3 regions of the Mesobacillus sp. MER 48 genome follow, and region 1 is predicted to be linked to each of the others. Evidence: predicted binding sites of a transcription regulator. Region 1 holds the regulator's gene; each other region holds the start of a gene.
The links. Region 1 encodes Rex, which represses fermentation and respiration genes when NADH is low (regulators of the CRP and FNR family bind a similar motif). Its sites were predicted from a motif close to TTGTGAAATATTTCACAA; they were not measured.
Positions count from the first base shown of each region.

Region 2: the regulator Rex is predicted to act here: its motif matches at 8,911-8,928, upstream of M3593_RS13870 (AtpZ/AtpI family protein).
Region 3: the regulator Rex is predicted to act here: its motif matches at 3,805-3,822, upstream of M3593_RS02220 (formate/nitrite transporter family protein).

Region 1 is NZ_JAMAUR010000012.1:50,503-61,038, forward strand. Features, by position in the region: gene M3593_RS22370 (AAA family ATPase) at 1-2,060, opposite strand, end outside; gene groL (chaperonin GroEL) at 2,581-4,209, opposite strand; gene M3593_RS22380 (hypothetical protein) at 4,253-4,456, opposite strand; gene groES (co-chaperone GroES) at 4,507-4,791, opposite strand; gene M3593_RS22390 (GNAT family N-acetyltransferase) at 4,976-5,503, opposite strand; gene M3593_RS22395 (CPBP family intramembrane glutamic endopeptidase) at 5,744-6,475, shown strand; gene M3593_RS22400 (YdiK family protein) at 6,479-6,679, shown strand; gene M3593_RS22405 (redox-sensing transcriptional repressor Rex) at 6,704-7,360, opposite strand; gene moaC (cyclic pyranopterin monophosphate synthase MoaC) at 7,386-7,880, opposite strand; gene M3593_RS22415 (ABC-F family ATP-binding cassette domain-containing protein) at 8,061-9,989, shown strand; gene tsaD (tRNA (adenosine(37)-N6)-threonylcarbamoyltransferase complex transferase subunit TsaD) at 10,426-10,536, opposite strand, start outside.
Region 2 is NZ_JAMAUR010000003.1:516,823-527,358, forward strand. Features, by position in the region: gene M3593_RS13815 (NuoB/complex I 20 kDa subunit family protein) at 1-182, opposite strand, end outside; gene M3593_RS13820 (NADH-quinone oxidoreductase subunit A) at 173-550, opposite strand; gene M3593_RS13825 (F0F1 ATP synthase subunit epsilon) at 1,426-1,833, opposite strand; gene atpD (F0F1 ATP synthase subunit beta) at 1,856-3,268, opposite strand; gene M3593_RS13835 (F0F1 ATP synthase subunit gamma) at 3,356-4,216, opposite strand; gene atpA (F0F1 ATP synthase subunit alpha) at 4,299-5,807, opposite strand; gene M3593_RS13845 (F0F1 ATP synthase subunit delta) at 5,832-6,368, opposite strand; gene M3593_RS13850 (F0F1 ATP synthase subunit B) at 6,365-6,883, opposite strand; gene atpE (F0F1 ATP synthase subunit C) at 7,126-7,338, opposite strand; gene atpB (F0F1 ATP synthase subunit A) at 7,411-8,121, opposite strand; gene M3593_RS13865 (ATP synthase subunit I) at 8,145-8,516, opposite strand; gene M3593_RS13870 (AtpZ/AtpI family protein) at 8,523-8,744, opposite strand; gene M3593_RS13875 (S8 family serine peptidase) at 9,012-10,536, opposite strand, start outside.
Region 3 is NZ_JAMAUR010000001.1:438,135-448,670, reverse strand. Features, by position in the region: partial or broken gene M3593_RS02235 (LrgB family protein) at 1-324, shown strand, start outside; gene M3593_RS02230 (Crp/Fnr family transcriptional regulator) at 413-1,087, opposite strand; gene M3593_RS02225 (endonuclease MutS2) at 1,572-3,491, shown strand; gene M3593_RS02220 (formate/nitrite transporter family protein) at 3,842-4,681, shown strand; gene M3593_RS02215 (XapX domain-containing protein) at 4,743-4,913, opposite strand; gene M3593_RS02210 (MFS transporter) at 5,119-6,294, shown strand; gene M3593_RS02205 (YozQ family protein) at 6,434-6,643, shown strand; gene M3593_RS02200 (hypothetical protein) at 6,663-6,821, shown strand; gene M3593_RS02195 (transcriptional regulator SplA domain-containing protein) at 7,088-7,339, opposite strand; gene M3593_RS02190 (hypothetical protein) at 7,396-7,560, opposite strand; gene yhfH (protein YhfH) at 8,421-8,552, opposite strand; gene M3593_RS02180 (PAS domain S-box protein) at 8,877-10,536, shown strand, end outside.

The DNA of each region.
Region 1 (10,536 bases):
TCAATAATGTATTGTGGCACAATTTGATATTTACATGGATTCAACTGATACAAATAGTCATTTTCTATATGAAAGGTTTCATTTACAAACTTTTTTATAACATCATTTTGGCTATTCTCCATATTTATTATTCTATAGATCTGAAGTTTTTCGTAATTGTTTGATGTTTTAATATATAATCTAATCATGTTTTCTATATCGACTACTAAGTCATAGTAAGTTTGATAATTAAATCCATTAACAAATTCAGCAATATATGAAGTACCAACTGTGATTTCTTCTTCCGTCATTACTCTCGGCACTCCATCAGTAATGAATAATGGGTCCTTTCTCTTTTTAAATAAATTTGATAATAGCTGATAAGCCTCTGACTTATCGTCGTTTATTTCCAGAAATCTTCTTAAATAAATCAATTTATTTATATCTTCATCTAGACTGGCTATATTTTCTCTCGCTATTTCTAAGAAAGTTTTAATATCTGATTTCATTATCGTCTTTTCAGTTAAAATTCCATTTGCGTTTTCTAAAAAACACCCTTCGGGTAAAACAGTTTCAAAGTTACGCGGGAAGTGGTATATCATATCTACTATTGGATCAAAATCATGAGTTAGCATTAACACAGTTTTTCCTTTAAGACTGTTATCCCCTCTAAATAACATATCGATAATCGCATACTTTTTATTCTTATCAAATGAAGATATTGGATCATCTAAAATAATTAAGTCGGGATTGCTCTTAATAACTTCATACATAAACAAAACTAATGCAAAAGCATTTTTTTCTCCATAACTAAGAAAAAGTTTTGCATTTTCAACGTTATCTTCAACAAAATCATTGTGTTTAAGTTTTAATTTATAAGTGTGATGTTCATCTTCTTCAAGATTAACCTGATATTTATACCCTGCATATTTTAAGAAGTTATTTATCTCATTTTTATATTCTTTAATAGTCTTCTCAATATGCTTTCTTTGTTTATTTATTTCCCCCTGCAAAATTCCGGCTTTAAGGAGAATTTCATCTAGGGATCCATTGATAGCAGAAATTTTTTCTGATGTTAACGTTGAATTCAAATGACTAATAAATTCTAAATCTATTTTATATTTGTTAATAACCTCTGTAACTTTATCAAATTCCTTTAGTGTTTGGAAACCTAATGATTTTATACTATTTAGTTTACTGTATAGAACTATAATTTGTTCTCTTACTTCTAATAAGTACTTTTCATGTTCATCTTTTAATCCATCAACACTTTGGGTTATTTTAATAATTTTCTCATATGTATCTTCTGTAAAATAAGCACTTAAACGATGAACAACATCAATTACTTTGTTCAGATGTTCTATTAACTTAGAATTATATTCTTTTTTCACTGCAAGTATTGTATCCTTTTTCTTTTCAATTTCCGAAGTACAATATGGACATGCATTAGAAATTTCTAAATAATCACTCCCATTCATCTGCCATTTTAACCACTTAACATTTTCTTGATGTTGTATAAAATCTTTATATACAGTCAATTCTTCTGGGATATTTTTGATTTTGTTTCCAGTTCCTATTCCTTTATATAAACTACTTGATTTAGCTAAACCTTTAGAATTACCAAAGCAGGAAATTAATTCACTTAAATCATATAACAGCGTATCAATTTCTTCGTTATCCTTAAACGTGTCTCCTATAACCTTTATCAGTTGATTGATTTGAACCATACCTTGTTCATATTTATCATCACGAATAAATATATCAAAACTATCCTTCAATAAATCATCTGCCAAAAAAACATATTTATCCACATAGTCTTCATTAAATACAGCTACAGTATTTATAGAATCCAATCCATTAATTTCAGGGTTATTATTTTCTTTATCTCCTCTATATTTGAATGGTTTCAAATTCATTAGGTGGTTGGTTGAAGACTTCCTATCATTAATATATAAATCAATGGCTTTTGAAATAGTAGTTTTTCCTGTACCGTTAATGGCATACTTAATATTAACTTTATTTTCAATAATTGATATTTCACCAGTCTCAATACTATTACAATTCTTAAGGTTAATGTCCACTTTATCCCACCTTTTATAAATATGTTTATAATAATTTTAACACCAAAACCACAATATACCAATAAATTCATATTATTTCCAAATTATAATCAAACTGAAAGAATTTATTATGAAAGTTTAAAAAAAGATTATAACTTAAAACAGTTCTCAAACACCTTCTAATTCGTTTTTTAGACTCTTGCTTATTCCAGAAAAATATTGTTTGAGGGCTAATTAGATTAAGGAATAGGAAATTCACACGTTGAATTGGTGTTTTATGAGTGGGGATGGTTTCGAATGAACTATTTTACAAACGATGATCATTGGAATTTACATGGTTAAACAAAAAAACTAGAGAAGTTATTGACCATCTTATTTGATGAAACAAATGAAGAATAAAAAAAGAGGCGCTCCCATAAGTACAAAGACTTAAAGGAGCACCTCTATAAATATTAACAACCTGTTATCGGTCACTTTTTCGGACACCATGAAGTTTACGAATGCTTACAAACCCTTAATTAAAAGAGGTTTTAAGTCTATATTACATCATGCCGCCCATTCCGCCCATTCCGCTCATGTCAGGCATTCCAGCACCAGCTGGTTCTGGGATGTCAGCAACTACTGCTTCAGTAGTCAAGAACATTGCAGATACAGATGCAGCGTTTTGAAGTGCGGAACGAGTAACCTTAGTTGGGTCAACGATACCAGCTTCGATCATGTTTACCCACTCGCCAGTTGCTGCGTTGAAGCCTGTGCCGACTTCTTCGCGCTTCAGGCGCTCAACGATGACCGATCCTTCAAGGCCAGCGTTGTGAGCGATTTGGCGAACTGGTTCTTCCATAGCGCGAAGGACGATGTTCACACCTGTAGCTTCGTCGCCTTCAGCCTGGATTCCAGCAACTTTGTTGTATACGTTAAGAAGCGCTACGCCACCGCCTGATACGATACCTTCTTCAACTGCAGCGCGAGTTGAGTTAAGAGCATCTTCAATGCGAAGCTTGCGTTCTTTCAATTCAGTTTCAGTAGCAGCACCAACCTTGATGACTGCGACACCGCCAGCTAGCTTAGCAAGGCGCTCTTGAAGCTTTTCACGGTCAAATTCAGAAGTTGTTTCTTCCATTTGAACACGGATCTGGTTTACGCGGCTTTCGATTTGAGCGCTGTCTCCAGCACCTTCAACGATTGTTGTGTTTTCTTTTGTAACCACAACTTTAGAAGCGCGTCCAAGAGATGTGATTGTAGCAGACTTAAGGTCGCGTCCAAGCTCTTCAGTGATTACTTCACCGCCAGTCAATGCAGCGATGTCTTCAAGCATAGCCTTACGGCGGTCACCGAAACCAGGAGCTTTAACAGCCACTGCGTTGAATGTTCCGCGAAGCTTGTTGACTACCAATGTAGCAAGTGCTTCACCTTCAACATCTTCAGCAACAAGCAATAATGGCTTGCCTTGCTGTACAACTTGCTCAAGGACAGGAAGGATTTCCTGGATGCTGCCGATTTTCTTGTCAGTGATCAGGATATATGGATTTTCAAGAACTGCTTCCATCTTGTCAGAATCAGTTACCATGTAAGGAGATGCATATCCGCGGTCGAACTGCATACCTTCAACAACATCCAATTCTGTAGTGAAGCCTTTAGATTCTTCGATTGTGATAACGCCGTCGTTGCCAACGCGCTCCATTGCTTCAGCGATCAATTGGCCAACTTCTTCGTCAGCAGAAGAGATTGCCGCAACTTGTGCGATAGAAGCTTTGCCTTCGATTGGCTTAGAAATAGCCTTAAGCTCTTCAACAGCTGTAATAACAGCCTTTTCCATACCTTTGCGGATACCCATTGGGTTAGCGCCGGCGGTTACGTTCTTAAGACCTTCACGGATCATCGCCTGTGCAAGAACGGTTGCAGTAGTAGTACCGTCACCAGCAACGTCATTTGTCTTGCTTGCTACTTCAGCAACAAGCTTAGCACCCATGTTTTCGAATGCATCTTCAAGTTCGATTTCTTTTGCGATTGTTACACCATCGTTTGTGATAAGAGGCGAACCGAATTTCTTCTCAAGAACCACGTTGCGTCCTTTTGGTCCAAGAGTTACTTTTACTGCATTTGCAAGAGAATCTACTCCGCGAAGCATCGCGCGGCGTGCTTCTTCACTGAACTTAATTTCTTTTGCCATTGTAGAAAAACCTCCTCAGAATTTTAATGAATATGTTAACCCACTACATTTTTGTTAGTGTCCAGATCCAGCGCCTAGTCCCTCGAGACGATTGTTTAGTGTCGCCTCCTAGAAACTCCGAAACTTCAACTCCGCCGGCAGAAGCAAAAAGCGCTTCTTTGTCTGAGTCTCCAGTTTCTGCGTTTCTGAACAGTCGGCTATACATATCGATTTCGGTCCTGGCAATGAAGTCAAAGAGCGACTTCACTTCCAGGCCCTCCAGCGCTTGTCGGGCCTGACCAAGGCGCTTCCGCTATTCTATTCCACTATTGCTAGAATGTCGTTTTCACGTAGGATCAGGTACTCAGTTCCCTGGTACTTCACTTCTGTTCCTGCGTATTTTGAGAAGATAATGCGGTTTCCGACTTCAACTTCAAGAGCAACGCGCTCACCGTTTTCAAGTACACGGCCAGTTCCAACAGCTACGACTTTACCTTCTTGAGGTTTTTCTTTCGCTGTGTCGGGTAAAACGATACCGCTTGCAGTTTTTTCTTCAGACTCAACAAGCTCGATAATAATGCGATCTCCTAGTGGCTTGATCAAGTGAAACAACCTCCTCAAATTATATGTAGATTTTTTTTATTAGCACTCGCCTCAATAGAGTGCTAACACAATTTATATAATAATGAATCTCTATTTTTTTTGCAAGCGTGAAGCTAAAATTTTTCATGAAAATTCACGAGGGTCCTGATGGTGTCGAATGCTGGTGAAATCTCTGCTGACGGCGTCACTTCCTGGTTTGGTAGAGGACGTGCTTCTTCAGCGGACTATCCTGATCCACTCTTGGGTGAAGAAATGTTTTAACAGGTTTCATGCCGATTTTTTTCATGACATTGACAGAGGGTTTATTGATTTCTGCTGTAAAACTGACGACCTCGCTAAAGCCCAGGTTCTTGAATCCATATTCCAAACAGGCCCTGGCACCTTCTGTTGCATAACCTTGGCCCCAGGCATTTTTCTTCAGCCTCCAGCCAATTTCGATGCACGGGGTAAAATCTGATTCGAATGTTGCCCTGTGAAACCCTATGAATCCAATGAACTCTTTTGTTCTCTTCTCTTCAACCGCATATAACCCAAAGCCGTATTCTTTGAACTCGGCAAGAATCGCCTGATAAAATCTCTCAGTTTCTGCCGAGGATAAAACACGAGGAAAATAATTCATCACATCCGGGTCTGCATTCATTTTGCAAAAGTGCTCTAAATCTGCGCTTAACCAGTCGCGCAAAATCAGTCGGGATGTTTCCAAATAAATCATTTGGACCTCCAATCATTTTTAATTCACCTTAACAAGTATCTGGTAGTCAGGGAATACTAAGTTCGAACAACCAACTTTTTCATCCTGACCCTACAATTTGAACTTTCAAATCATTTACTAGTAGAATATAGAGAGTGTATAGATAAGCAAAGCTATCCCCGTATTTTATTTTACAGGCCAGCATATTATTACGTAAAATTTCAGAACATACATTTCTGCATTATTAAGGAGTTTTTTCGATTGAAAAAAGAATACTGGTACGTCATTATTGCCTATATTGTTATGCAGCTTTCAAGCCTGGTCGGTGTCCCAATCATTGCTTTCATCGGTGCTGCGATGGGAAAAAGCCTTGATGAAATGCAAACCCTTGCGATTCCATACTGGCTTGTGATCAGCTTTTCACTGACTCTTCTGATCATCCTGCTGATTTTAAGGAAGGAAAGAACCATAAATGCTGATTTGCGTGAAGTATCTTCGCCGGCAAGTTCGGCTGCCTGGGCTTTCGCCGGGGTATTCCTGGCCTTGTTCGCGCAGTCGATTGCAGGCAGCATCGAAAGCATGCTTGGAATTGAGATGGGCTCGGAGAATACTCAGGAAATCATCAAACTGATTGAAAGGTTTCCGGTTGTGATTCTCGTCAGCTCGATCATCGGTCCGATTTTGGAGGAAATCGTCTTCAGGAAGATTATTTTTGGCAGTCTGCACAGGAAAATGAACTTTTTCTTAGCAGCCTTGATCAGTTCCGTCATATTCGCACTGGCCCATATGGAGCCGGAGCATGTGATCCTATACTCTGCGATGGGCTTTACGTTTGCCTTCCTTTATGTAAAAACAAAGCGGATCATCGTGCCGATCATCGCCCATGTTACAATGAATACAATGGTTGTACTGCTTCAATCCGTATTCAGGGAAGACATTGAGAGAATGATAAAAGAAGCAGAGAAAATACAAAGCTTTATTGGGGGATTTTAAGTCATGAAGCAATCGCCTATGTTTTCAGGCATTGTCTACATCTTGTTAGGCAGCTTATTCACCTATTTCGCCATCCAAAATGTCAACGATACAGGCTGGGGATTTTTCAGTTATTTGCTCGTCCTGCTCGCAACGTTCGATTTCGGTTCCGGCATCAGAATGATCCTGTTCCATTTCAAACTGAAACAAATGGATAAAAAATAGCTCCTTCATCGAAGGAGCCATTTTTTATTCTTCAGAATCACTGTCTGTCGGATAATGCTTCAAGAAATAAATCAATGATTGCAATTCTACTGCCAGATCAATATGATGGATCCTGATTGAAGACGGTACATTCAGCCTCGCGGGCGTAAAATTCAGGATCCCCTTCACATTCGCCTGTACCAGTCTGTCCGTAATCGGCTGTGCTACCGCTGACGGCACGGTCAGGATCGCCACCTGGATGCCTTCCTCGACAACAACTTTATCGAGGTCATCCATGTGATAGACAGGTACATCGCCAATCTGCGTCCCAACCTTATCCAGGTCGACATCGAAGGCAATTTGAATTTTTGTATTATTGTTTTTGGAAAAATTATAATTCAAAAACGCCGTTCCTAAATTACCAACACCGATCAGCGCAACCTTCGTGAGTTCATCCTGGTCGAGCGTCTTTCGGAAAAAAGTCAGCAGGTAATTCACATTGTAGCCGTAACCCTTTTTACCCAAAGCCCCGAAATAGGAAAAGTCCCTTCTGATCGTAGCCGAATCCACTTTTACCGCTTCACTCAGTTCCGCGGACGATACCCTCTGCTTGCCTGAAGAATGCAAGTTCAATAAAAATCGGTAATACAGCGGCAAGCGTTTTGCAGTTGCCTGCGGAATCTTCATAGCATCATTCGTCATTCTCCATCCTCCACCTGTTCGTATTCTATTTTAACTTCTCATCTCTCTTAAAATCGCCGTTTTTCCCGCCAGTTTTCTCCACAAGATAGGTTTTGCCGATCACCATGCCTTTGTCAACGGCCTTGCACATATCATAAACAGTCAGCGCGCATGCTGATGCTGCTGTTAACGCTTCCATTTCTACCCCTGTATTCCCTTTTGTTTTAACTGCTGCAGCGATATTTAAAATATAATCATTTCCATTTTGCTCCCATTCAAACGAAAGGTCAATTCCTGTTAATGGAATCGGATGGCACATCGGAATGATTTCGGACGTCTTCTTGGCTGCCATGATGCCAGCAACCTGCGCGACTGCCAGGACATCACCTTTTTTCATCTTATTTTCAGTAATCCTTACATATATATCTTCATTAACGGTAATGCTTGAATGGGCGACTGCCGTACGGACCGTCTCAGGTTTTTCACTGACATCGACCATCTTCGCTCTTCCCTCTTCATTAAAATGCGTAAATTCTGCCATCTTCAAGCTCCTTTCAACCAAATAATACACTATTTTCACAAACTTGTGTGTGAACTTTGTTTCTATCTTCACATATAGAAGATGAAATTTTTCTGCCTTACCGCCTGTAGCAGGCCGCACATATTGCCGAGCCAATAGGATTGGGTTACACTATCCCTAAGGCATTAGAGGTGAAAAATAATGATTCTATTACAAGTCAATCAGCTATCAAAATATTTTGCGGCTGATCTTATTTTATCGAATATCAAGTTTGAAATACAGACCAATGATCGTGTTGCTCTTGTCGGCCGGAACGGGGCTGGGAAATCAACCCTCCTGAAAATCATTGCCGGCTATGAATCCCATGACGGCGGCGAGATCATCCGCCCGAAAGGAACATCAATCGGCTATCTTGCCCAGAATACCGGGCTGGAATCCGAGAAAAGTATTTGGGATGAAATGCTGGCCGTTTTTGATCATCTGCACAGCATGGAAAAAGACCTGCGCCGGCTTGAGGAAAAAATGTCTGATCCTAACATTCTGTCGAACGAGTCCGAGTATGAAAGAGTATTGAAGGATTATGACGTTTTGCAGGTCCAGTTCAAAGAAAAAGGCGGCTATCAGTACGAAGCTGACATCCGCTCGGTCCTGCACGGCCTGAACTTCCAGTCTTTTGATTATTCCACAAAAATCTCCACTTTAAGCGGAGGACAGAAAACAAGGCTTGCGCTCGCCAAGCTGTTATTGACACGTCCTGATATTTTGATTCTTGACGAACCGACCAACCATCTGGACATCGACACGCTATCCTGGCTTGAACAGTACCTACAGGGTTATGCCGGTGCGATTCTGATTGTTTCACACGACCGTTATTTCCTTGATAAGGTTGTGAACCAGGTATACGAAATCTCCCGTCACCAGCTGACGAAGTTCCCGGGCAATTACAGCTCATATTTAGAACAAAAAGCAGCAAATTACGAGCGCGACCTGAAGTTATATGAAAAGCAGCAGGATGAAATCTCCAAGCTGCAGGATTTTATCCAGCGGAACCTTGCCAGGGCCTCGACAACGAAACGGGCCCAGAGCCGCCGGAAACAACTCGAGAAAATCGATCGGATGGACAGGCCGATGGGAGATGAAAAGTCAGCTTCCTTCAGCTTCCAGATTGAACGCCAGAGCGGGAATGACGTCCTGAAGGTAAATACACTTGCTGTCGGCTATCAGAATGAAGCCGTATCCGAAAATATCTCTTTTAACCTTTCGCGTGGCGACAGTACTGCACTTGTTGGGCCAAACGGCGTCGGAAAATCGACCTTACTAAAAACAATCGTCGAAAAACTGCCTTCGATTACCGGCAATATTCAGTACGGCTCAAATGTCTCAATCGGCTATTACGATCAGGAACAGGCAGAGCTGAGCTCGAATAAAAAAGTTTTAAATGAACTGTGGGACGAGTATCCACTGAAATCGGAAAAGGAAATCCGCACCGTATTGGGCAATTTCCTTTTTTCAGGCGATGATGTGTTAAAAATCGTCTACACCCTGAGCGGCGGTGAAAAAGCACGGTTGGCACTAGCCAAGCTGATGCTGCAAAAGTCCAATTTCCTAATTTTGGATGAACCGACAAACCATCTGGACCTGGACAGCAAGGAAGTGCTTGAGAACGCCTTGATCGATTATCCAGGCACCATCCTGTTCGTCTCCCACGACCGTTACTTTATCAACAGGATCGCTACCAAGGTCCTTGAGCTCGATCGTAGTGGGGCAACAGAATATCTAGGTGATTATGATTATTATGTCGAGAAGAAGTTAGAGCAGGAAGAACTTGAGGAACTGGCCAGACAGGCGGCCATAGCAGCTGGCATAGTCACCGAATCAGTCAAACAGGACAAGACCTCCTATCAGCAGGATAAAGAGGCAAAGAAGCTCGAGCGCCAGCGCAAACGGCGTATGGAAGAGGTCGAAGCGTTGATCGATAAGCTCGAGACAGAAGTTGCAGAATATGAAGAATTGCTTTGTGACCCCGAAGTATTCCAGGATCACGAAAAAGCAGGAGAAATCAATTCTAAAATCGAAAAAGCCAAGGAAAAACTCGACGAACTGATGGAAGAGTGGACAGAATTGGCGTAAGTTTGGAAAAACCGGGCATGAATGTGTCCGGTTTTTTTGTATGTGAAAACTTATTGATGATGGTTATCCACAGAAAGTTGTGGATTGTTTACTAATGATTTGGTTTGTGCGCAAAAACGGTGTATTTAATAGCAAAAATGCTGTTTTTATTCGCAAAACCAACCTTTTTATTCGCAAACTGGAAAAATCAAATATTATTTCCAATTTAAGAACCCAGAATTCTACTTTTTATCCAACAAAAAAGTCCCGATTAGCAACCGGGACTTTTTGTTCACATAGTTATTCACATAGTGAAGATTGATTTATAGGTTATCCAGAGACTTTTCCACATTATCCACAAAACAAGCATTTCTTATCCACATTATACACAATCTAACACTGTTTTCGTTTACATATCCACAGAAGAGTCTGACAAAAATACTTTTTAACTGCGACTTTAGTTGTGGATAGTTATCTCCAGACCAGGGTTTCCGTTCAATGTCAGTGCTGCTCTTTGCCCTTTATCATACATGACACTACCTGCAGCGGCAATCATCGCTGCGTTATC
Region 2 (10,536 bases), on a different contig from region 1:
AGGTCATAGTGAGCCGAACTGGACGCCATCATTTCAATCGCGCAGCACGCAAGACCAAAAGTCATTGGCCACATCGAGTTGCTTCTGGCCCAGCCTTTTACCTGTTCAAGAGTTGTCACGAATACATTCCTTTGGAGTTCTGCCGCTTCTGCTGGTGATAAATCATCCAATTTTAAATCCATTTTAGCACCTTCTTTTTCCATGCGTAGATGAGTCCGATTAGAAGCATTACGACGAAAATCAGCATTTCAATCAATGCGAAGATCCCCAGCTTCTCGTAGGCGACAGCCCATGGATACAAAAACGCTGTTTCTACATCAAAAATAACGAACATAAGGGCAAACACATAATAACGGACATTAAACTGGACCCGTGCATCGCTGAACGGTTCCATCCCGCTCTCGTAGGTGGTATATTTCCGCTCGTCGTTCTTGTATTTCGGCCTCAGAAGCTTAGCCGCAAACAAGGCTACGATTGGAAGCAATACCCCGAGACATAGGAACACAAAGACTATCAAATAGTTATTTTGATATAGATTCAACTGTTCCATGCCCATCCCTCCAATGTTGTAAAATTTTCATACTTTTTAAACTTGTAACCGATAACAATTATACCATTGTTACAATAGTGTGTCGACAAGGCTTTGAACAATCTGGCAACCTTCTTCCTTACACTTTTGGTAGAAAAATAGTATCTTTCTTGACCTGTTCGGAAAGCTGGAAAGAGTCGTCCCTTTCCATACTTAGTTGTCCAGAAGGCAAATTATTCTCATTGTTTTTACGTGGCTGTCTGGTGTTAATGCCGGGCCGCGTTCTGAAGGGTGCATCCTCACAGACGCGCGTTAAAAACAAGACAATCGGTTACATTTTATATTTAAAACAATTCAGGCTTGATTGTCAGTGACGTTTGTCAACATTTATGAGTTCTGTTACAGCGTTGAGTTTATGGCGAAATTGTGGACTTTTCTCCTTGCGGGAGTTTTTGGGGACCATTATTGGGGAATTGAGTGAGGAATTGATTTCTAAACGAGAATTTAACGAAGATCGAGTGTATTTTGATCTCTATCATGATTTCTTAGGATAATTTATCGGATAAACTCTGATTTATTTTTGAGTTTTATAGCCGGAATTTTATTTATATAGCGACTGTTTTATTTATATAGCGAGTTTATCGGTTATATAGCGACTTTTTCTTTTTTATAGCGACTTTCCCGATTTTTTAGCGAGTTTTTAGTTTTTATAGCGAAACGGAATCCGCTCCCAGATTTGCTAATCAATTGGATAGCTCCGCCGAAGTTCACGGCATTCAATCAATGCCAAAAAGAAGATTCTTTCACAGCACAACAGAAAGGGAACATTGTTGTCAACAAACACACCTCCATAAAAAAACACCCCCCAGCATCACCGGAGGGTGTTCATCCAAAAATTAAATTCTGCGTTCAGCAACTGAAATACGGTTTATTGCACGCTGAAGGGCAAGTTCTGCACGCTTGAAGTCGATGTTCTCCTGCTTTCTTTCATGCAGGCGCTGTTCAGCGCGTTCCTTTGCTCTTAATGCACGTTCAAGATCGATTTCAGATGATTGTTCTGCAGATTGAGCAAGGATGGTTACCTGCTCGGGACGGACCTCAAGGAAGCCGCCGCTGACTGCAATGAACTCGTAATTGCTGCCATTTTTCAAACGGACAGCGCCAATTTGTAGCGGTGCAACCATTGGAATGTGGCCTGGCAAGATTCCAAGCTCGCCTGTGCTCGCTTTTGTGCTTACCATTTCAACATCTGATTCATACACCGGCCCATCGGGAGTAACAACACTGACTTTAATCGTCTTCATTTTTTACCCTCCTGGTCCGTTATTAGACCTCTACACCCATACGTTTTGCATTCTCGATAACTTCTTCGATTCGGCCAACTAGGCGGAATGCATCTTCTGGAAGGTGGTCATATTTGCCGTCAAGGATTTCAGCGAATCCTTTAACTGTTTCTTTAACTGGCACGTAAGAACCTTTCTGTCCTGTGAACTGTTCGGCTACGTGGAAGTTTTGTGACAGGTAGAACTGGACGCGGCGAGCGCGGTGTACAGTCAGCTTATCTTCGTCAGAAAGCTCATCCATACCCAGGATCGCGATGATGTCCTGAAGTTCTCTGTAACGCTGCAATGTTTGCTGGACGCGGCGAGCTACTGAGTAGTGCTCTTCGCCAACGATTTCAGGTGTCAATGCACGTGAAGTCGAAGCAAGCGGATCCACCGCAGGGTAGATACCCATTTCAGAAAGCTTACGCTCAAGGTTCGTTGTTGCATCCAAGTGAGCGAAAGTTGTAGCCGGAGCCGGGTCAGTGTAGTCATCGGCAGGTACATAGATCGCCTGGATGGAAGTAACAGAACCTACGTTAGTAGATGTGATACGTTCCTGCAATTTACCCATTTCAGTTGCAAGGGTCGGCTGGTAACCTACCGCTGATGGCATACGGCCAAGTAGGGCAGAAACCTCAGAACCTGCTTGTGTGAAACGGAAGATGTTATCCATGAAGAAAAGAACGTCCTGTCCTTGCTCATCACGGAAATATTCAGCCATTGTCAAACCAGTCAGGGCAACACGCATACGTGCTCCTGGCGGCTCGTTCATCTGTCCGAATACCATCGCAGTTTGCTTGATAACGCCAGAATCCGTCATTTCGTGGTAAAGGTCATTACCTTCACGTGTACGCTCACCAACACCTGCGAATACGGAAATACCGCTGTGCTCTTGGGCGATGTTGTTGATCAATTCCTGGATTAATACGGTTTTACCTACACCGGCACCACCGAACAATCCAATCTTACCACCCTTGATATATGGAGCAAGAAGGTCAACTACCTTGATACCTGTTTCAAGGATTTCTACCTCAGTTGAAAGCTGTTCGAATGTTGGAGCTTCCCTGTGGATTGAATCGCGGCGTGCTTCAGCCGGTAGTGGAGCGTCAAGGTCGATTGACTCACCCAATACGTTGAATACACGTCCTAGTGTTACGTCCCCAACCGGAACGGAGATTGGAGCACCTGTATCTAATACTTCCACGCCGCGCTTAAGGCCGTCTGTGGAAGACATCGCGATTGTACGAACTGTGTCATCGCCTAAGTGAAGGGCTACTTCAAGAGTTAGTTCGATGTTCACATCCGCATCGCTGGTTACAATTTTCAAAGCGTTATAGATCTCTGGAAGATTGCCGCTTTCAAACTTAACGTCAACAACCGGACCCATAACCTGGAGAACGCGTCCTTTGTTCATCTTGTTCCCTCCTATCGTACTAGTTGAAATATATACATCATGATGGGATGCGGCATTAAGCCACATCCCCGATTGTCATTGGAAAATCTATTCGAGTGCTGCAGCTCCACCGACGATTTCGGTGATTTCCTGGGTAATCGCAGCCTGACGCGCGCGGTTGTAGCTCAAGCTGAGGGAATTGATCAGCTCTTTTGCGTTGTCCGTCGCGTTTCTCATGGCTGTCATACGAGCAGCGTGTTCACTTGCTTTGCTGTCAAGCAGTGCTCCGTAAATCAAGCTTTCTGCGTATTGCGGCAAGAGAACTTCCAGGATCTCCTCAGCGTTCGGCTCAAATTCATATGAAGTAAGCTTTGTTGAAGCAGCGCCAATATCCGTTAACGGAAGCAGCTTCTTTTCGGTTACTTCTTGAGCGATCGCGCTGATGTAATGACTGTAGTAAATATATAATTCATCAAATGTTCCATCCGAGAACATGCCAACTGTGCTGCTGGCGATATCCTGGATCTCAGAGAAGGACGGCTGGTCAGCGATGCCAACGATGTCAAGGACAACGTTCATGCCACGGCTTTGGAAAAAGTCACGGCCGACACGCCCGATCGCGATGATCGCAAACTCGTCATTTGATTTATGGCGTTGCTGGATTGTCTGGTACAGCTGGCGAAGGACGTTACTGTTGTAAGCCCCTGCTAGTCCGCGATCAGATGTAATCACTAGATATCCCGTCTTCTTGACTGGACGGCTGTTCAGCATTGGGTGGTTGGAATCCTTGCTGCCCATTGCGATTGAGGCAGTCACTTCCTGGATTTTTTCCATGTAAGGAACGAATGCTTTCGCGTTCATCACTCCACGGTTCCATTTAGCTGCGGATACCATCTCCATTGCCTTGGTAATCTGGCTCGTCTTTTTAGTCGAAGTAATACGGTTTTTTATATCGCGTAAAGATGCCATTTCGGTTCTCACCACCCTTTTACATAGATTGTTAGTCCAAGGTCAGGCAGGACCAGCATGGAAGCTGGCGCTGCTTAACTACTTATTCAGATACTGCAAACGTCTTTTTGAAAGCGTTTAGTGCAGCAGCCATATCGTCGTCTGAAGGAAGTTCCTTCGTTGAACGGATATGGTCTAACACATCTGTATGGTTGTGGTCTAACCATGAAAGGAATTCACCTTCGAAGCGGCGGATATCCTGCAATGGAATATCGTCCAGGAAGCCGCGAGTCAGTGCATATAGGATTGCAACTTGCTTTTCAACAGCAAGCGGCTTGTTAAGATCTTGTTTAAGTACTTCTACCGTACGGGCACCGCGGTTAAGTTTTGCCTGAGTTGCTTTGTCAAGGTCAGAACCGAATGATGCGAATGCTTCCAATTCACGGTATGAAGCAAGGTCAAGACGCAATGTACCAGATACCTTCTTCATCGCTTTGATTTGAGCGGATCCACCTACACGGGATACAGAAAGACCTGCGTTGATCGCTGGGCGTACGCCAGAGAAGAATAGGTCGGACTGTAAGAAGATCTGTCCGTCTGTGATTGAGATAACGTTCGTTGGAATGTAAGCAGAAACGTCGCCTGCCTGCGTTTCAATGAACGGAAGTGCTGTGATTGAACCCGCGCCTTTAGCGTCGCTCAACTTAGCAGCACGCTCTAGCAAGCGTGAGTGCAAGTAGAATACATCCCCTGGGTAAGCTTCACGGCCTGGAGGACGGCGAAGCAGCAAGGAAAGTTCACGGTATGCTGCCGCTTGTTTTGAAAGGTCATCATATACTACAAGCACATGCTTGCCATCGTACATGAAGTCTTCAGCCATTGTAACACCTGCGTACGGAGCAAGGTATAGCAATGGAGCTGGCTGGGAAGCAGATGCTGTAACAACGATAGAATAATCTAACGCGCCGTTCTTACGGAGTGTTTCAACCGCATTACGTACAGTTGATTCCTTCTGTCCGATTGCAACGTAGATACAGATCATGTCCTGGCCTTTTTGGTTAAGGATTGTATCGATCGCTACAGATGTTTTACCAGTCTGGCGGTCACCGATGATCAATTCACGCTGTCCGCGGCCGATTGGAACAAGTGCGTCGATCGCCTTGATACCAGTCTGCAATGGCTCATGAACGGATTTACGATCCATAACGCCTGGTGCAGCGTACTCGATTGGACGAGTTTTAGTTGTGTTGATTGGACCCATGCCATCCACTGGCTGTCCAAGTGGGTTTACGACGCGGCCGATAAGCTGTTCCCCAACAGGAACCTCCATGATGCGGCCCGTACGGCGTACCTCGTCGCCTTCGCGGATGTCCGTGAAAGGTCCAAGGATGATGATACCGACGTTATTTTCTTCCAGGTTTTGTGCCATACCCATAACGCCGTTTGAAAATTCAACAAGTTCTCCAGCCATGACATTGTCGAGGCCATGAGCACGGGCGATACCGTCACCAACACTGATAACTGTACCCACATCACTCACTTGAATTTCCGACTGATAATTTTCGATTTGCGATTTTATCAGCGCACTGATTTCTTCAGCTTTGATGCTCATGAGTTTCACCCCTATCTACGAATCTTAGCCTAGCAATTTACGTTCTAAACGATCGAGCTTGCCGCGCAAGCTGCCGTCAAAAATGCGGTTTCCAATGCGAAGCTTTACGCCTCCAAGCAAATTGGAATCTACAATGTTTTCAATTTGAAGTGACTGTTTGCCAACCTGTGGCGCGAACGAAGCTGAAAGAGCTTCAGCCTGCTCAGCCGAAAGTGGCTGGACACTATAGACTTTTGCTTCAGCCACACCTTTTGCATCATTTGCAAGGGCGATGAACTGGTCAGCAACGTCTGCGATCTGGTCTTCGCGGTGGCGGTCAACCAAAATCATCAAAGTGTTAAGGACATACGTGCTTACAGATCCGAATGCCTGCTTCAAAACCTCTTTCTTCTTCTCATTAGGAAGTTTCGGAGACTTTAAAAATGCAGTCAATTCCGGATTGTTCACAACAACTTCTTTTACTGTGCGAAGCTCTTCCTCAACCTGTGGGAGAGCCTGCTTTTCAGAAGCGAGTTGAAAAAGTGCCAGGGCATAGCGTTTTGCTACTGTAGAGTTGCTCATCGGGCATTACCCGCCTCTTGAATGTATTCATTGATGAGCTTTTCCTGGTCAGCTGCAGAGATTTCCTTCTCGATTACTTTAGAAGCGATCAAGACAGAAAGTGAAGCAACTTGTTCGCGGATCGCCGCAACAGCCTGCTCCTTCTGCTGTTCGATTTCAAGCTTCGCAGATTCTTTGATTCTGTCAGATTCAGTGCGTGCCAGTGCAATGATTTCATCACGCTGAAGGTCGCCCTGTTTCTTTGCATTTTCAATTAGGCCCTGTGCTTCTGTGCGTGCCTGCTTAAGCATATCACGCTGTTCTTCCAAAAGTTTTTGTGCTTCTGCACGGCTCTTTTCAGCCGCTCCGATTTCACCAGCAATATGCTCTTCACGTTCCTTCATGATGCCCATCAATGGACCCCAAGCGAACTTTTTAAGCAATGCTAACAAAACAAGGAACATAACAAGCTGGAACAAAATATCTCCAGTATTTAGGCCGGAAGCCGCTCCCAATACAAAATTCATTGTTAACACCCTCGATTCACTCCCTTCAAGAGTTGTACCATGATTAAAAAAGGTCCAACATGCGTCATCCGGCTTAGTGCCGACGCTTAGGGCCGCTCAAAATGCCTGCTTGCCCTATTTTATTTCAAACGATTGCTTGCATTCAGATCCAGGTCTGCTCCTCTCCGGGTTTAACCGTCTCGAAGCCTACATAATAGAATGGCGAAGGTTCGCGCGGAATGATCTTCGCCATCTTAAATTCTTATAATTGATTAACCACCGATTACCATGAACGCGATAACTACTGCGATGATAGGAATCGCTTCAACCAACGCAACCCCGATGAACATTGTAGTTTGAAGCATACCGCGAGCTTCTGGCTGACGAGCGATACCTTCTACTGTACGTGATACGATCAAACCGTTACCAATACCTGCACCAAGTGCTGCTAAACCAATTGCGATTGCTGCTGCTAATAGACCCATTATAAAGTTCCTCCTTTAATGTATGAAAAAATAGTTTTATAAGTTTTGTTCATTAAATGAACAGGGTATATATTAATGGTCATGACTCACTTTATGAGAGAGATAAACCATCGTTAACATAGTGAAGATAAACGCCTGGATTGCTCCGACGAAAACGGAGAATCCTTGCCATACAAGCATTGGAACGGCTGCGGCCAAGTGTCCGCCTACTCCGGTTGCGAGGCTGGCTGCAAGAAGACCCAACAAGATCTCACCTGCGTAAATGTTACCGTAAAGACGAAGACCAAGAGTGAGCGTATTCGCGAACTCTTCAATGATCTTGATCGGGAACATGAACCAAAATGGCTTAAAGAATTCCTTGCCATATTCGGCAGTGCCCTTAAGCTTGACGCCATAATAATGGGAAAGCCCTACCACCATGACTGCAAGAGTCAGTGTGATGACCGGGTCAGCTGTCGGTGATTTCCACCATAGTTCATTGTCGACAACGACAGAGAACGGCAGTCCCAGCATATTGGAAACAAACACATACATCAGCAGTGTGATCCCAAGGACGTGAAATCTTCCCCCGTCCTTCCAGTCCATCGTGCTGTTGATGATTCCCTTGACGAAATCCATAACCCATTCCATGAAGTTCTGCATTCCTGTCGGTTTCATCGCAAGCCTGCGAGTGGAAAGAACGGCAATGATGAATACGATTGCGGTAGCTACTGTAATCATCAGCAAATTTGCTAAGTTAAAAGTAAGCCCAAATATTTCTTTTAATGGAGCTTCATGATGCATCAATTATTCACCTCTCTTCCCCGCTATTTACGTGATTGAAAAGTCTGGACAAAAAAATCTATCATAATGACAATATAAGCTGTCATTAATCCCAAAACCGTAAATACAAGGTTTATGCGATCCGGATATTCCATCGCAATGATTACGGCAAGCGCACCGGTCGCAAGTCTCGACATCGAGCCAAGTGAGCGAACCTTCTTCCCCTGTACCACCGAATCCCCGAAGGTGTTCATTTTCCTCGCAAGCAGCCATAAATTAAAAAGGCTCAGGCTTGTACCAAAAATCAATCCGGCAAAAACAGATTGATAGGTTGTAAACCCATATCCAAGTACATATAAGGACAATAATGTAAATATGTATTTTCGCTGGCGAGTAAACATATCCTTAATTTCCATTGGTGGCTAGTCTCCTGAAAAGAAGTGTTGGATGAGGCGAAGCATGGCATACACACCTGCCGCCAGTCCGATCAGCAATCCGAATATTAAGAAAAGCGGCTCTGTACCAAGGGTACGGTCAAGCCATCTTCCGGAAAAAATGCCAATTAAAATGGAGCCTACCAATTGAGATAGTATAGCGGACATGAGTGCCATCGCTTGTAAAGGGTGGCGGTTGTTTCGGCGCATAAAAACGCATCCTCACTATAGAGAATGGACATTCAGGGGAGTGAGAAATATTTTTGCAAAAACAATATTTTCACATAAAAAAAAGCTTGCATATCAACATTGAAAACCTTATCATTTTATGCCCTTTGTAAGCATACAATAGGCAAATGTCAATGTCAATCAATTGGGGTGAAAAAATTCACAAAGTTTTCACTGTGAATATATACCATCAACCCTATATCAGTATTATATTATTATAACAGAAAAAAACAGGACCGGAGTAAAGTTTCACCTTTTTCCGGTCCTGTTTTCAATAGAAGTTTTATCGATATAAATCATCGTTTCGATCATGCTCTCGCGCCCAGCTTTCTTCGCGAATACCTTTGCCAGATACACTCCGTCCTCCGGCAATTTTTCAAGCGGTATCTCTTTGCCGGCCATCCCTTTTTTCAGCTTTCTTCCCCAATCGAGAAAACCAACGAACCGAAACTGATCAGGATCGAAGAGGGCGATACCAAACTCGTCGGCTCCCCCGGGGAGATAAACTTCATATCGATAGGCTGTCCCAGAGTCGGCTGGAGCGAAACCGAAGCCCATTACCCGCGGATAATCCGGCTCTTCGAGGACATACAGATAGGGTATGCGGATCTTATTTTTTCCGTCATCCATCACAAGGCTGCCGTCATTGATTTTGTCATCGAGCATCTCCGGGGTAACCTTCATCGCCACTGCGACATCTTTACTTTCACCTGGTTTGAGTGTAAAACTCAGCGGCAGCTCCCATGCAATCCCTTTTTGTTTTTTCGGTATCGAGAAGGAGTAGGACTTTGTGGCGGAGCCCGTATTTTTCACTTTCAGTCGAGCGCTATGCCGATGCATGTTATCTGCAAGCTGAAATTTCCCAAATTGCAGCGATCCAGGAATCACGAGGCTCTCTGTTTCGATTGCAGCTTCTGTCTGGATCCGTCCTGCCCCCTGCTCGAATGTCCGGTATGTTTTTCCGGACTGATCCTGGATTTCCTTGGCAGTGTTCATGATCGCCGACTTGATTTCAGCAGGATTCCAATCCGGGTGCGCTTGCTTGATGAGAGCCGCAGCACCGGCGATATGGGGCGATGCCATGCTCGTTCCCTGAAGCGGCAGGTATCCTCCGGGAATCGTGCTGTTAATCGCGACCCCTGGCGCTACGATATCCGGTTTGATTTCCCAGGTGACCGTCACCGGGCCGCGCGAACTGAAGTCTGCCAGGATATCTTTTTCTTCTATTAAATGGATGCGAATCATCATCGAATTGTTTTTCAGTTGCTTTTTCAAAGCCAGCCCAGTTTTCTTGCTGATTGCAGCTACAGGGATCGGCAGGGTCTCTTCAAGGTTTCCGAAGAATGTACCATCCGTATTGTTGTAGATGATGACACCAATCGCGCCTGCTTCGAAGGCATTCTTTGCTTTTTCGGTAAAAGTAAGCTTGCCCCGCTCTACGAGGACTAGCTTATCACTAACATCTTTCATCTCTTCTTTGGTTCCCAGTCCTGCAAACACCAGGTTCTCACTCTGGGTAATCTTCCAATTGTCCGAACCCTGTAAAAGCTCGAGCCTGATTTCTTCCGTGTTGCCTGTAGCGGTGATGTACGGTATCTGCATCGGTGGAGTGGAAGCGCCCACCGATATCGCTTTTGAAGCGGTCCCTGGCGACCCGACTGTCCAGCGGTTAGGACCTGAATTACCCGAAGACGTAACAGCGACGATCCCCGCATCTACCGCTTTGTTAAGCGCAAGGCTGATCGGCAGATCAGGACCATTTACATCATTTCCA
Region 3 (10,536 bases), on a different contig from region 1:
TGGTTTCTTGACATCAAATTCATAACGATACCAGTAGCTTCCGAGGTTGCCAGGATTATAGATGCTGATCCGATTTTGGTGGCAGCCTTTGTCATGATTACCGGAATGACAGGAGCGATGCTGGGACCTTGGCTGATGAATGTCATGAAAATCCATGATCCTTTTTTAAGAGGACTGGCGATCGGCACCATCGCCCATGGGATCGGTACTGCCCAAGCTGCCAGAGAAGGGGAGCTTCAGGGGGCGGTATCAGGAGCAGCGATTGGATTGGCGGCGATCCTTACATCACTCCTGCTGCCCGTTATTATCCCCTTCTTTTTATAAGGGGAAATATTGGCGGAAATCTCGAAGCGTTTTATGGAAAAATATAGAAAGGAAGCTGACGATTTATAAGCTTCCTTTTTTTAATGCTTCAATCCATGTTACAGAACTCAATGGGGCAATTTTCACACTGGATTTCACGTTTGAGGAAAGCAAGGTCATGTATGATAATCCTTTTTCTATTAATCGAAATAATTCCTTCGTCCCGCAATTCCCCGAGCATTCGGCTTACACTTTCCCTTGCAGTGCCACAATAGTTAGCAAGATCCTGGTTTGTAATTGGTACATTGATATGGATGCCATCTTCCTTTTTAATACCGTAGCTGTTACTAAGGCGGATCAAAGTGGAATACAAAGCGCCTTTCTTTCCATGCAGGACGAGATCCCTGAATTTAGTGATGGTCCGACGGATATGATCGTTCATCCACTTAAGGAACTGGTATGCCAATTGGCTATTGTTGAATAAGATGTTTTCCAGATTCTCGATATTGATTGCGGCTGCTTCACCGTCCTCAACAACTTTTGCATTGAACAGATACCTTGGCCCAACTGTAAAAAGAGTAAGCTCACCGACGATATCCTTTTTCTTGCACAGCCTTAAAAACAATTCTTTGCCCTCGGCGTTCATCTTGGAAACCTGCACTTTTCCTGAAAGGATGATATACATTTCTTTAGCTTCCTGGCCCTCGCGGAATAAAAAGGTCCCTTTTTTAAACTTTATGATCTTTTCCGATGCCTTGATCAGTTCACTTATCTCATAATTCATACTACTGACATTTTCCTGGCTGGCCACAAAATCTCCACCTTTTTCGACCTTTGGTTAACCCTAATTAAAATGAAATATAAACAACAGGTCAATAGAGAAAATGTGAACATTCTTTTTACAAATCATTTTTCAAAAAAATGGATGAATTTGGTTGACAAAAGAGGCAAAAACGACGTATCCTATTGAGGAGATTATTGATATGTAAGGAGTATGTTCTATGTTAGGTGTCGTTCTTAACTAACCGTTAATTTCATACGGTCAATCCAGTTTGAAATGAAGCCTTTTTTAGGTTTATTTCGTTATGGCCTGGATTGGATGTTAAGAACAATGAACATAGAAGCATGCTTGATATTTGTGAGCAGAAGCTGTGTGCATATACACAGCTTTTTTTCGTAAATATATTGCTCACAGCCCAGCTGTAAGCATTTTAAGCCGCTTTGGACTTGTCCATTGCGGCTTTTTTATTTTTAAGGAGGAATAAACATTGAACGAACAAACTTACACTGTTCTTGGTTATGACAAAATCAAAGAAGCCATTTCGGGATTCGCTTTAACAGAATCAGGCAGAAAGAAAGCTATGGAAATGGAACCATCCACAAACCTAAAGCAGATTGACGCATGGCATAAGGAAATTTCAGAAGCCATTGAAATTCTAAAAATCAGCTCAAGCGTTCCTATCCATGGTCTTGAAGGCATGGAAGCGGTAATGAATGGTTTTAACAAAGGAATCCCGTTGCGAGTAGATCAACTTGTACAGTTGAACTCATTCATTGACAGCTGCAGCAAGCTCCGCCGATTTATGAGGGATAAAGAGTATTGCGCACCTAGAGTATCCGCCTATGTCTATAGTATTGAGGAACTGCCTGAACTAGCGGCGGAAATCCAAAGGTGTATTCGCAATGGACAAATTGATGATTACGCATCAAAAGAGCTGTTAAAGGTCCGCAAACAAATTGGTATCCAGGAGGAGCGTTTGAAGGAAAAGCTTACACAATTATTGAAGTCAGCAAAACTCAAACCATTTCTTCAGGAAGCAGTCGTCAGCCAGAGAAATGGAAGGTATGTTATACCTGTAAAAAAGGAATATCGAGGGAAGGTAAGGGGGGCTGTGCTCGATACATCGGCTTCAGGTTCAACTCTTTTTGTCGAACCAGAAGAAATCGGCGTCTTTCAGGATCAAATGGAGTGGCTTTTCTTCGAGGAGCAGGCAGAGGTGGAGAAAATCTTATTTGCCCTTACCGGTCTGGCAGAAGGTAAAGAAAAAGAAATTAAGCTTGCGATCGAGACGATGGTCCATTTTGATTTTTTATTTTCAAAAGCAAAGTATTGTCGATCGATTGATGCAAAAAAAGTCGATATCGTGGATGATCAAGTGATTGATTATAAAAAGGCACGTCATCCGCTTCTTGGCAGGAATGCGGTTCCATTAACGCTCGAGATCGGAACGAACTACCATGCACTTGTGATTACTGGACCAAATACCGGGGGGAAAACGGTTTCTATTAAAACAGCTGGTCTGCTGGTGTTGATGTCCCAAAGTGGATTGCTCCTGCCGGTTGGAGAGGGCAGCAAATCAGGTATTTTTCATAAGATCCTTGTGGATATAGGGGATGGGCAAAGTATTGAGCAAAACCTAAGTACCTTCAGTTCTAGGATTGTGAATATCATTGAGATTCTAGAAAAAGCAAATGACAGGACCCTTGTCCTCCTGGATGAGCTCGGCTCTGGAACCGATCCTGGAGAGGGGATGGGATTGGCAACAGCCATACTTGAGAACCTGAACAATAAGGGAGCGACCATATTTGCTACAACACACTATAGCGAAATCAAAGAATTTGCGGATACACATGAAGATTTTATGAATGGCTCAATGGAATTCGATCTGGAGACATTGATGCCCACCTACCGGCTGCGCATCGGAACGGGAGGCGATAGCCAAGCATTTGCGATTGCCCTGAAGTTAGGAGTGCATCCAAAATTAATAGAACGGGCCCATATGATCACTTATAAATCTGAAAAGAATTATAGTGCTCTGTTTCAAGATAGCAATGAATTAAAAAGGCGGGAAAAGCAGCTGATTGTCAATAAGCATAAAAGAAAAAAAACGGCCGATGCCAGCAAAACAATAAATCGCTTCGAAATGGGTGATAGTGTTTATGTAACAAGTTCAGGAGAGCTTGGCGTCATTTACAAAGGGCCTGACAGTAATGGGAATTATATTGTGCAGATGAGAGATGAAAAAATAGAAGTAAATCATAAACGTCTGAAATTGAACATCCCTGCGGCAGAACTTTATCCAGAAGATTACGATTTCAATATTTTATTTGAAACCAAAGAACACCGTAAGCTGCTGAACCAAATGGAGCGAAAGCATATTGAAGGAAGTATTATCAGGCAAGATTGATGGATTTTCAAAGGCTTAAGGATGATGGGCCCCAAGGCGGAGCGGCTTTGGGCCCCAGATAGTGCAGATCCAGAGAAGAATGGAGTATAGATACATTCATTGCTATTACAGAAGGCTTTTCCTGAATCGCCCTGCTTTTTTAGAAATTGGACGCTTAGGGGAAAGCCCCTATGAATTTTAAGAAAGTGACGGTGAAAACCGTCTAGTAGCATTGATAATGCTATGGAAGCGCTTAATAAATGGTCATAAACATGTCATGTGTTTTTGTCTTAACAAACAGATAAATCAAGTATAAGATTAAATCAACATAAAAATGTGATTTATTTCACAAACTAAGTGAGGTCTTAAACTTGAGCAGACATCCTATCGACATTGCCATTGGTATTGCTTTGAAAAAGAAAAATTACTTAAGAGAATCGAAGTTGAAGTATTTAATAAGAGCTGCACTTGCAGGTGTATACATCGGTTTTGGGATTATGGTCTCATATCGCCTGGGGGAGTATTTTTTTGATGCGCATTCTCCAGCGACTCCAATCGTAAGCTCGATCTTTTTTGGATTGGCTCTGGTACTGATTTTATACGGCGGCGGGGAGCTTTTTACTAGTAACACGATGCTGATGACCATCAGTTCTCTTAAAAAGGCGACATCATGGAGGGATACCGCTGAAAACTGGATTGCTTGCTATGCAGGAAACATCGCAGGAGCTATATTTTTTGGGACGGTCATTATGTTGTCGGGGATTTTCCCAACGCCTGAAAAAACACAATATATGATGGAAACCGTAAGCATGAAGATGAATACCCCCGCAATCCAATTATTTTTCCGTGCGATTCTGTGTAACTGGCTTGTATGCCTGGCGGTCTGGGTACCTTACAATATTAAGGGAGATGGAGCAAAAATCGGGGTAATGATGCTGCTGGTGTTCGCTTTCGTAGTATCGGGTTTTGAGCATAGTGTCGCAAACATGGTTTTATTTTCGATTGCTCTTCTTGTTGAACATCCAGAGACCATTAGTTTTGGTTTAGGTATTCATAATCTCCTGACAGTTACGATAGGGAATATCATTGGCGGGGCAGTTTTCGTTGGATCAATTTATGTTTACCTGGATGCCACAAAGAATGCCGCAACAAAAAAGCAAGTGGAATCATCCGCTTTCTATGGACAAAACACCTTTAAACAATACTTTTAATATAAGAAAAAATCCGCGGTGACCCCGTGGATTTTTTTGCTAATCCTATTGATGAACGCCTTTATCCTTTAAAGCTGTTCAAAATCCACTCTCCAACAACTCCGCCTAAATAAACGCCGACAATTCCCAGTACACCTGCCAGCACTGGTGGTGCAGGGAGCGGAAGCTTGAGGAATTTAAATAAAATCCCAACGATCAAACCAGCAACCAGGCTCAATATTATTTCTCTCATGATTTCACCGCCTCTTATGGCATGATAGATTAAATCAATAGGTGAGCAGACGTCTGATCACTTAAAACAATATTATTTTAACATGACATAACTTAAATGAAAACGCTTTATTCTTTCTTTATTTTGAATAAAACGATTTTTTCTATTCTTATACTAAAATAGTGGTAAAATATAACTCTACATATTGACATCACGGAGGATTCAGATGGAAAAGCGAATAAAGCAGAATATCCTTACATTACAAGGATTTTATCTTTTTGTATTTTTCGGGATAGGAAGTCTCTTCCCCTTATTAAGTATATATTTAACCGAAGTGGAAAAATTGAATGGCTATCAGATCGGATTAATCTTGTCTGTTGGTCCTGTGATCATGATTTTTTTTCAGCCATTCTGGGGAATGCTTGCCGATATGAAAAATTATCATAATCGACTGTTAACACTTACGACACTAGTAACCGGGATTGCTGCTTTTGGTTATCTCGTGTTTGACAAATTTTTATTATTCTTAATTGCTGCCACAATACTTGCCATTTTCCAAAGTGCAATAATTCCTTTATCAGATAGTATCTCCTTAAAATATACTAGCAAAGTTGGTGTGAATTATGGAAATGTCAGGTTATTCGGATCATTGGGATTTGGCCTGGCGGTTTTCGTAATGGGGAGATTGTCTGAATGGAACCCAGAGATTATTTTTTATGCGTTCTTCCTGACATTAGTGATAGCCGCGGCTTTTTCAGTGAAAATGCCAAAAGAATCCTCTGACAGGTCCAGAAGTCTCTTTTCCGGTATGAAGGATTTATTGCGGATGAAGAAGTTTTTAGTTTTCCTGGGTGTAACGTTCATGATTTTTGGACCAAATCTAGCGAATAATTTTTATTTCAGTCTGTTTGTTGAGGATAGAGGTGGGACATATACAGGGATTGGCATTGCATTTCTTATCGCGGTGCTATCCGAGATTCCATTCATGAGGGTTGCAGGCAGCTGGATCCGCAAATTGGGGCTTCTTCAGGTTGCTTTAATCGCATCTCTTGTATCATTGATCAGATGGATGTTTTATTTTACCGAGCCTGCATTGGGTCTTGTCTATGCATCCGCTGTCATACAGGGATTTTCACTTGGGTTATTCATTCCGGCAGGATTGCAATATATACGCGACATTACACCTCCATATGTCACAGCCACGGCAGTGACGATTTACTCAGCTGTCGGCAATGGGCTGGGTAACTGGTTCTTTACATTTATTGGAGGTATCCTTTTCGAGGAATTTAGCATTTATGTTGTATATTTGTTTTTTGCTGCTTTAACTTTAATTGGCGTTTTGCTGACAGTCTGGCTTTTACAAGAGCATAAAAAAACGTCAATGGAAACAGGCATTCAGTAATTTTTCACCCCTTCTTATATGAAGGGGTGTTTTGGTTTTTTAAACGAATGTCGGGGGTTATGCGCCGCAAGACAAGTGAATTGTGGAGTATGGTTTATGAATTAATGTCAAAAAATAACCTGAGAAAACGAAAGGAGGGATTACCCTGAAAAAAGATAAAAATAAAAGTACAGAAGTAGCTGGCCGTATGTACGAGACCGCGGATTACCAAAGGAATGATGAACTTTCAAATGGGCTTGCCATGACCCACGAACAAGCTAGCGACAGTTATGCAGAGGGAGAAGTAGGCGGGGACATTGAACGCACATCAGCTGCAACTGACGAGTTGAATAGAAGAGGCTACCAATAGGAAGACAGGGGGGATAAGAATGTCCGAAAAAGGTAAATTCCAATCGAACGATCTACAGTATAAAATGCCAGATGCATTAAAGAAAAAGAAAGACTTCGTGTATCGCGTAGGCTATACATCAAGTACGGGGAATCAGACGAATAACGAAAAGGAACCAATTAAAAGGTCTGACCTCTAAAAAACGTAATTGCTCAAAGATAAAAGCACATCCTTATCGGATGTGCTTTTATTGAAAGAGGATTTGTGCATTTAAAGTTTTCCGCGTCGTATCACTTTGTTGGGGGTAAGGGTGCCTTTCTTTAGATAAACAAATCCTCCTTCGAGTGCAGAGCCAATGACAAGTTTAGAAGATGCTGAAAGAACTTTCATGTTCGGACCCTCCTAATAGAAATTGGCTTGCATTTGTAAAATACCCTTTAAAAAGAGGATAAAACCCCGTTTGGGTCACAACGCATCGTAGGGATCTACGGCCTCGCTGCAAGCTTTTTCCGCTGCGGCCTGTGTAGCGAAAAGAGCATCATCATCTTCAATAACATGCAAGGTCTCGTTCAGGAAAAGAGCCAGGGCATTGGGGTCTTTGGGATGTTGAACGATCTCACCGGCCTTGATATTTGAAACAGAAGGTACATGGGGGTTACGGTAAATAACAAAAACTTCATCACCATTTTTCAAATTTTTCGGGTCGATTAAATCCAAGCAGATTCCCTCTTTTCATTTTTGTGGTAACAGATTCCTTTTTCCAAACATCCGAACTAGAGATTTTCATTCTGTTGTTTTATTTCATCTCCAGTAAAAAAAATATTCGCAGCTTCGATATCCCGATGCTCATCTACAGATCCTCCAGGCACAAACCTTTGATTCGGAGTATATGTGGCTTTAAGATTCTTTTTGCTGCTATCCTCTTTTTTATAGTCCATGATCTCACCCCCTGGTATATATAGTTTCTGTAATCGAATTTAGGTTATACCGAAAAAATGAACTTCAAGTTAGAATGAAAAAGTCACCAAATCGTCACGGATGTAAGGGTTTACATTTTATTCAGGGTGGTATACTAAGAGTGTAAGAAGAAAGCCATTAACATCTTAGGAGGCTCAACCAATTGTGTTCGTTCCGTAGTGAACGAAAAAAAGGTTTATTCCTAAAGTTAAGTTAGCTATCATCAGATTGCCAGCATCACCAGCTACAAGAGTTCAACCTTAATCTAGTTAGCCAATAATTGTTTTGATCTTTAATCAGTACAACCAACAGGGAAAGAGCAGAAATTCAGCCTATTCAATTCTGATACGCCGAAAAGAAGCTTTTTACCAAAAGAGGATCCGTTAAGTTGTAAGGATGCTTGGGGAATAACAGATTAAAGACAGATCAAGCAAGGAAAGGGCGAAACGTTAATTAAGTTCTGAATTCTTGAATGCAGCGAACCAGTGTAATGGTGAGTAGGGATGCATGTCTAAATGATGATTATAGCTAAAAACTTCTAAGGGAATAATGAGTCTCTCGGTGATTATACCGAATCATGTGTTTGTTAAGGGTCAATCATAAAAGCTGGGTAAACCCTTTTATGATAGTAGAATCCTTAAATGCGGAACAAACACACATCGGCTATAGTAAGAGGATTTTACAACTCAATAGTTCCAAAAAAGTTTTGGGCTGATGCTGGTTGGGTCTCCTAAGATGTTAAAAAAGAAGCTCGTTTACGGGCTTCTTTTTTCTTTTGACCTGATATTATTCAATTCGCCAACCAAAAAGGCACCTTATAAACAAAAGGTGCCTTTGCTTCTTATTCCTCCTTTTTTGATAAGCAGCGATCACATTCCATCATGTAGGATTCTGCTTGCTCATGCATTCCTTCACCACATTCTGGACAAACCTTCTTTGGCAAGTTGCGAAAAAATTCAACCGGACTCATCATTAGTATTTCCTCCTTTTATAGTACAATTTATATTTTAATTAACCTGTTATAGTACAGTATAAACATAATTTCTGAATTTGTGTAGGCTTTTTTTAAAAAATTTTCAAAATTAGGTGTTTATACCTGTCTTTTCGAGGCAATAGCATAGGAAACTAACTGCAGAAGAATTTATGAAGTTGAAAAATATAGCTGTTATATTACAATGTTCGTTTAAGTCAATAGATAAAAGTGACAGGTTTATTACAAATTATTTAATAACCCCTTTTATTCTTACCATTTTTAACATACAATCGATATGAAACTTTAAGTGAGGAATGATGCTAAATGGATAATCTAGAATTATCCTTCAATCCAATTTTATTGCTGGTTGCGATTTTATTGACAATCATGTCATCATATACAGCACTGGACTTATTCAGTCTAATTAAATCTTCTGATCGGAATAAAAGGTTTTTGTTTCTGGGTGGGACTTTTTCACTTGGAATCGGAATCTGGGTAATGAATTTCTTTGGAATGCTTGCATTGAATCTCAATGTCAATATTTCTTATCGTATTCCGATTACCATCTTATCTATCATTCTGGTTATTTCTTTTACTGCGATGGCATTTTACACAATGACTGGAAAGAATGTTAAAAAGGGCGATCTACTGGTCGGCAGTTTATTCATGGTCCTGGCAGTTATGTCTGTCCACCTTCTGGGAATGTATTCAATGAGGCTGCACTTTACTTATCAGCCTGCGATTCTCCTTGTAGGATTAGCACTCGTATTCGTTTCATTTTACTTTTCATTCTGGATGCTTTTCTTCTCTAAAAATTTCACTCAGGGTTCGCATGGCTGGATTAAGCCTTTAAGTGCCCTGTTCGTGACAGCTGCTATTGTTGAGGGTCACTTTCTTTTAACCAGAGCTTCTATGATCAATCTGAATAATGGTTTAATTGAACAAAGTGGCATACCAGAGTCCTTGATCAGTTACCTGATAGCGTTTATTTCCATCGTTATTCTTGCAGGCTTAATTGGCTCCAGTGCATTGATCAGTAAAAGGCTTGCCGTTACTGACACAAATTTAAAGGATATTACGGACGCCCTTAATATTTCAGCGATTGTTGCCATTACAGATCCTAAAGGCAATATAACTTATGTAAACGAAAAGTTTGTTGAGATATCTGGATACAGTGAAGCCGAGTTGTTGGGGCAAAACCACTCTCTACTTAATTCTGGCCTTCATTCTAAAGACTTTTTCAAAGAAATGTGGAGAACAATAGGGGCAGGTAAAGTGTGGAAGGCTGAAATCCGCAATAAAGCGAAAGATGGTTCTTATTATTGGGTTGATACGACGATTGTTCCGTTCTTGAACAGTAAAGCAAGACCTTATCAATATGTCTCGATACGTTCAGACATAACACAGAGAAAGCAGGCGGAAGCCAGCCTCAAAGAAACTTTGAAAGAAGTCAGTGATATAAATTTTGCCTTGGATCAATCTTCGATTGTTGCTTTTACAGATGAAAAAGGGATCATAAAAAATGTAAATGACAAGTTTTGTGAAATCTCCAAGTATAGCAGAGAAGAATTGATTGGAAACGACCACAGAATTTTGAATTCTGGATTGCATTCTAAAGAGTTTTTTAAAAATCTTTGGAGAACGATTGGTTCAGGACAGGTGTGGAAAGGTGAAATTCGTAATCGGGCGAAGGATGGCTCCTTTTATTGGGTTGATACGACGATTGTTCCGTTTTTGAATGAAAACGGTAAGCCGTATCAATACCTTGCCATCAGGAATGATATTACTGAGAAGAAAAAATCAGAGGAAATGCTGCACCGTCAGGATAAGCTTGCCGCGGTCGGGCAGCTTGCCGCTGGTGTGGCCCATGAAATCAGGAATCCGCTTACTTCAATGAAAGGGTATGCCGAATTCCTCCAGCTCGACGAAACAGACCCACAGCGTGAGGAGTTTATCGAAATCATCCTTGATGAGATTGATCGAG